2 linked regions of the Marinomonas mediterranea MMB-1 genome follow. Each later gene encodes a partner of the first gene's protein in a complex. Links are inferred from orthologs where the notes say so. Each region holds a gene or a part of one and is shown in the gene's direction. Other genes may lie near its edges. The genes, in order: xseA and xseB.

What was found.
Region 2: the proteins of xseA (region 1) and xseB are in contact, whole or in part, in a cryo-EM structure (PDB 8TXR), measured with the Escherichia coli proteins. The link is inferred for Marinomonas mediterranea MMB-1 from one-to-one orthologs.

What each region holds. Positions count from the first base shown.
Region 1 is NC_015276.1:333,497-336,736, reverse strand. Bases 1-2,906 are described here. They hold xseA (exodeoxyribonuclease VII large subunit), read left to right. Parts: upstream 1-725; coding sequence 726-2,087; downstream 2,088-2,906. Other genes in these bases: MARME_RS01625 (DsbA family protein), read right to left, coding at 2,759-2,906; MARME_RS01630 (hypothetical protein), read left to right, coding at 2,131-2,691; guaB (IMP dehydrogenase), read right to left, coding at 1-633. Also shown: more of MARME_RS01625, read right to left, coding at 2,907-3,240. UniProt on the Escherichia coli protein: Bidirectionally degrades single-stranded DNA into large acid-insoluble oligonucleotides, which are then degraded further into small acid-soluble oligonucleotides.
Region 2 is NC_015276.1:1,128,137-1,131,421, reverse strand. What follows is about bases 89-3,039. They hold xseB (exodeoxyribonuclease VII small subunit), read left to right. Parts: upstream 89-1,418; coding sequence 1,419-1,661; downstream 1,662-3,039. Other genes in these bases: dxs (1-deoxy-D-xylulose-5-phosphate synthase), read left to right, coding at 2,617-3,039; ispA ((2E,6E)-farnesyl diphosphate synthase), read left to right, coding at 1,658-2,563; pomA (flagellar motor protein PomA), read right to left, coding at 462-1,217; MARME_RS05095 (flagellar motor protein MotB), read right to left, coding at 89-404. Also shown: more of MARME_RS05095, read right to left, coding at 1-88; more of dxs, read left to right, coding at 3,040-3,285. UniProt on the Escherichia coli protein: Bidirectionally degrades single-stranded DNA into large acid-insoluble oligonucleotides, which are then degraded further into small acid-soluble oligonucleotides.

The sequences.
Region 1 (3,240 bases):
ACAAGCGTCAGGATAAGTTCGCGCTTTATTGATATCAGTAACCGTCATCATACCGCGAAGTTCAAACTTGTCGTTTACCACTAACACTTTTTCAATGCGGTGTTCGTGCAGCATTTTACGCACACGGCCTTGAGAGGCATTCTCTTCTTCAATAGTGACCAAACGCTCTTTTGGCGTCATGATGTCAGCAACCGTTTGATCAAAATCTTTGACAAAACGAACATCTCGACTCGTAACAATCCCAACCAAATCGTTGCCTTCTACAACGGGTACACCAGAAATATTGTGCGCTGATGTCAAGTTCATCAATTCACGAACACTGGCACTTGGATTAATCGTTACCGGATCACGAACGATACCACTTTCGAATTTTTTCACTCGACGGACTTCTGCCGACTGCTCTTCGATGGTAAGGTTTTTATGAATAATACCGATGCCACCTTCTTGCGCTAACGCAATTGCCATACGATGTTCAGTAACCGTATCCATTGCAGCAGAAACAAGTGGGATGTTTAGTTCGATACCTTTTGAGATACGCGTTTTTAGACTAACGTCTTTTGGTAAGACTTCAGAATAGCCTGGGATAAGCAGTACGTCGTCAAACGTTAAAGCTTCTTGAACAATTCGCAACATAGTGGGGAGTTTCCAATGCCAACAGGGTGTTAAGATGGCAAGTAATTCTATCTCAACAGGGACGTTCGGTAAATCAAAACCATGAGTGATTGATGAAAAAATTTACAACTTTGCACACTTCAGAGCCAACTTTCAGCGTATCAGAGCTAAATAGACAGATACAACAGCTTCTAGAGGCAAGTTTGCCTTGGATTCTTGTAGAAGGTGAAATATCGAATTTAGCTCGTCCGGCGTCTGGACACTGGTACTTTTCACTGAAAGATGACAAAGCTCAAATCCGCTGTGCTATGTTTAAAAACCGCAACTCCGCCGTTCGTTTTCGCCCAAAAGACGGCGATCATGTTCGGCTTAGAGCGAAGGTGACTTTCTATGGACCAAAAGGAGATTGCCAACTCACTGTCGAGAGCATGGAGTCGGGTGGAGAAGGAGCATTGCAAGCAGCCTATGACCGACTCAAGGCCAAATTACAGTTAGAAGGGCTGTTTGAGCAAAATCACAAAAAGCCGTTACCAAAACGACCTGAACGGATCGCAATTATCACCTCTCCTGCCGGTGCCGCCATTCGAGATATGATTATCGCTTTTCGACGCCGCTTCCCTCTAACAGAATTAACAATATTGCCCTCTCTCGTTCAGGGTCAAGGTTCTGCGGCCAATTTAACAAAGCAATTAGAGCGAGCTGACAGCAGCGGCCATTTCGATGCCATTATTATTGGTCGGGGCGGCGGCTCCTTAGAAGACCTTTGGAGTTTTAACGATGAGCTTCTCGCGCGTAGCATTTTTCATTGTACAACCCCTATCGTCTCCGCTGTTGGGCATGAGACAGACTTCACGATTGCAGATTTTGTTGCAGACATAAGAGCAGCAACGCCAACCGCCGCCGCAGAATTACTAAGTCCCGAAATCTCAACCTTACTATCGGGTTTAAAGCAATCTGAACTCAAACTAACGAGGCGAATAGAGAGCATCACTCAAACCGCACAGCAAAGGCTAGACTTTCTCTTAAAGCGGATTCGACACCCTAAAGAACGCCTTGATATCCAGCAAGATAAATTACACAACTTAAATCATCGCTTAAAAGAAGGCATCCAAAAACACCTAGATTCGAAACAAGTTCGATTAGAGAAAGATTCGATAAAACTCATGTCCACGTCACCGATGCGCACTATAGTCAAAGAACAAGCGTACATAGAGCAACTCGAAGGGCGCTTAAACAGAGCGCTAAAAAGCACAATGACATCTAAGGCAACAACCTTTACCCGACTCGTTGAACAACTTAACTTAGTGAGCCCTCTAAATACTTTAGCCAGAGGGTATGCGATCGCGACACAAGATAAAAAAGTGATCCGTTCAAAAGATGACATTAGTGTCGGCAGTACCCTCAATATTAAAGTCGAAGACGGCTCTTTCGATTGTCAGGTTACACACATAGACGACATAGAAAAGGCGTTTTAAACTCTACTGGATATAGAAGCATCTCGACACCGAAGGAATTGTAATGACCGATATAAAATTTCTGAGTAAGCTCTCCGCTCTGACTGTTTGTTGTCTGTTAGCCGCGTGCACACAAACTCAATTGACCCCTGCTAGCAATGCTAGCCCAACAGCGGAAAACACCTGTATTCAGGAAGAGTTAAAATCGCCTAACTTACAATTCAACTGCGGTAATCGCATTATTGCCATTACAGTCGACGCTGAAAACTCGTCGCCTCCAGGCATGTTTGATAAAGAAAACGGGCAATGGACTCTAGCCCTGTCATTTGAAGCTAAATCTTCGACAAAACCACCGCTAACATTCGATTTCACAAACGCAAAGTTGACACGGGATGACATTAAAATCGCAGGTCTAGACGTCGACGATAGCATTACCAATACTATAAGAGTTAAAAGCTCAGTCACGGGGACCGAACCTGTTTTTGTGTCTGGTATCAAAGTCTCTACTGAACTAAAACAATTTGAGCTCAATACCATCGAGATAAAGCTTAATTATAACGAACTAACATTAGGCAAGTTTGTCCTTGAAGTGCTTGCTCACTCAGCCATTATTTTAGGCAGCTAGCCCTTAAATAATCTACATTTATAAAAATCTTTGATGGCTATCTAAGCGTTAACGAGCTAAAAGTGTGTTAACGAGCTAAGAGTGCTTCAATATGCTGTTTAAACTGATCAGTTTTTCCCAAAAAGCGGGAAACTTCAATAGAATTTAGAACCCCATCAATTTCTACCCCAACTGTTGGGTAACCTTGACCTTGCAGCTTTCGCAGCCACTCAAGGCTATCGCTTAGGTGACCGGCTAGATCCACTTTAAGGTACTCACCTAAAAATAGATCACGCCTCAAGCCTATTTCTTCTGCGATCTCAGCCAAGTTGTTAATGTCAGACACATATCGACCATCTTGGTAATGAGCATTTTGAATCGCCGCATACATTTGAAGCCCTTTATTCTCAAGTGACTCTGAGACAATAATTGCTCGTATTGGCGGTTCAGAATCCAAAATCAGATCTTCATTTTTAAGCAATTCATGCTGGTAACGATCACCAAATACCAGCCCTGACATCTCCGCAATACGCTTGTCATGAGGCAAAACAAATTGTTGTAATTTCGGCC
Region 2 (3,285 bases), 790 kb from region 1 along the record:
GACTTATCAACAAAGGTTGAAGGTGACGGCTGACCTGCCCCCTCTTGCTCATTGAGCTCTGCCGTATCAGGCTTACACAATACTTCTAGCGTATTTTCAGGCCGATCATCCGCCTTTTGACGCACTTCATTAATAGGCGTCGGCTCTGGTCGCCCAGGACTAAATTCCTGAGCAATAATGGAGGTCCCCATTGGGATAGATTGAGCTTCAATTTGCTTTTGGACACCAAAGGCCTCACGCATTGAGCCAGCCAGTTGCTTAAATTTAAGAACATCCATCTCTGCAAACGATAGCAAGAGTACAAAGAAACACATAAGCAGTGACATTAAGTCCGCAAAGGTTCCCATGTAGGCAGGAAGCCCTTCTATACACTCGGGACAATCCTGTTCTTCTTCATCACTCATATATATTTATCCAATTACAATCCAGTCACAAACTACAAGCCAATAAGGTATAAAAAGCTATTCTCGCTCAGTTCGTTTACTTTCTGGAATAAAGGTTTTCAATGAGCCATCAAGAACTCGAGGGTTTTGCCCAGCCTGAATAGCAAGCAATGCATCTAATATCAACTGTTGACACATTAGCTCTTCTTTAGCTCGGTTTTCAAGCTTCGCCTGAATAGGCAAACACACCATGTTAGCCAACATCGCGCCATAAAGCGTGGTAAGAAGTGCAACCGCCATCGCTGGCCCAATCGCCTTTGGATCATCCATGTTAGCAAGCATCTGTACCAGACCTACTAGGGTTCCGATCATCCCCATTGCTGGGCCAACATCCCCTAACGCTTTAAAGATTTTGGCGCCATTGTCATGTCGAGTGAACGCCATATTCATGTCTTTAGACAACTGCCCCTTAACCACAGAACCATCATGACCATCCACCAGCATTTGAATCCCTTTCGACATAAAAGGATGACTGACTTCCTTACCTTCTAAAGACAGAAGTCCACCTTTTCGAGCCTCATCTGCAAGTCCATAAACTTCATCGATCAAAGCATCTAATGGTACGCTTTTGAACATAAAAGCCTTAGCAGCAACTTTACCTGCTCCCAAGAATTGTCCTAGGGGATATTGCATCAATGTGACGAAGGTGGAACCAATCAGTACAATCAATATCGACGCAGGGTCTACAAACATACCTGCGGAGCCACCTAGTAAGATCGCCAGCAAGATGATAACAAATGAGCCTATCAGCCCAACTAACGTCGCGAGATCCACACACGTCTCCTAAATAAAAAAGCTATAATGCCTAATAGTTTACTCAATATTATATAAAATTTATCTTCTTTTGATTTATATGGACATATAAATTTGTAATAAATGAATATCTAACTCGAAGATTAGTGTTATTTCTGTTACAAATTGTAGGAAATGCACGGTGTAAGTCAGCTTTTTTTAACGCATTAACGAGAAAGTACCATGTCACGCAAAACGAGTGTTCGTCACTTTGAAGATAATTTAAGCGAATTAGAGAGTATTGTCACTCAGCTCGAGTCCAACCAGCTCCCTCTTGAAGACGCTCTCAAAGCATTCGAAAAAGGGGTTAAACTAAGCAAGGATTGCCAAACAGTGTTAACCCAAGCAGAACAAAAAGTTCAAATTCTTGTTGAAAAACAAGAAGGTGAGCGACTAGAAAACTTTAATCCGGAAGACAATCAGTGAATTTAGAGCAGTTTTCACACTATTCACGAGACCGAGTTGATCGTTACCTTAACGACCAATTAACTCAGTACGATGCAGCCGACTATTTACATGAAGCAATGCGCTATAGCTTGTTTAACGGTGGTAAACGCGTTCGTCCAATGCTCGTTTACGCTACCGCTGAACTCTTTTCAGAGTCAAATCGACTAACAGATGCTTCTGCTGCGGCAATCGAATCGATCCACGCCTACTCCCTAATACATGACGATCTGCCCGCTATGGATGATGACGACTTACGTCGCGGCAAGCCGACTTGTCATATCCAATTTGATGAAGCGACGGCGATATTAACGGGAGATGCATTACAAACCTTCGCTTTTGAGCTTCTGAGCGCCTCTTACAACGAAATTGATACTGATAACCTAGCAGATTGCAAAACACGACAGCTAAGGCTCATCAGAAGCTTAAGCCGCGCCTCCGGCCGCTTTGGCATGGTAACGGGGCAGATGATTGATCTAAACAACGTTGACCGGAGTATTACTCTAGAGACACTGGAAAAAATGCACCAGCACAAAACAGGTGCCTTAATTCGCGCAAGTGTTTTAATGGGTGCGCAGAGTGTTGGTATAGAAGACCAGAAAATACTGTCTCAACTGGATAAATACGCGAGCGCGATTGGACTCGCTTTTCAGGTTCAGGATGACATTATTGACATCACTAGCGATACGCAAACGCTAGGGAAAAATCAATTTTCAGATAGCGAAGCGAATAAGCCTACCTACCCAAAGTTACTGGGGCTAGAAGGCGCAAGAGAAAAAGCAAACACACTAAAACAAGAAGCAATAGAAGCTATTTCACCCTTTGGTGATAAAGCGGCACCGTTAATACAGCTAGCGAGCTATATTATTAGTCGTAACCACTGATATACTTACGGTCTTATTACATTTCTAAAAAATTATAACTTTATTCGGTGCCCATGCTGTTCGAAGAATTCCCAACAAGTCGCCCTACTACCCCCCTGTTAGATCAGATAGACAAACCATCTGATCTACGCGCACTCCCAAAAGAGGCGCTTCCAACTCTAATAAACGAGTTGAGGGAGTACTTACTTTATAGTGTCAGCCAGACGGGCGGACACTTTGGAGCAGGACTAGGCGTAATAGAGCTGACCGTCGCGCTTCATTATCTTTACGAAACGCCCGAAGATAGAATCGTATGGGATGTAGGCCATCAGGCATACCCTCATAAAATTTTAACGGGACGTAGAGAAGAGCTATTAACCATACGTCAGGAAAACGGCCTAACGGGTTTTCCAAAACGAGGCGAAAGCGAATACGATACGTTTGGAGTTGGGCATTCCAGTACCTCTATTGGCGCAGCGTTGGGCATGTCTATTGCCAACAAAACATTAGGCAAAAACAGAAAAGCAGTAGCCGTGATTGGTGACGGCGCCATGTCCGCAGGTATGGCGTTTGAAGCACTTAATCATGCAGGCGATGTAAAAGCCGATATGCTGGTGATTTTAAACGATAATGAAATGTCTATTTCAGCTCCCGTTGGTGCGCTTTCAAATTACTTTTCTCGCATATGGGCAAGTAAAACCTATGATCATATCCGAGAAGGTGGGAGAAAGGTTTTCTCTGGG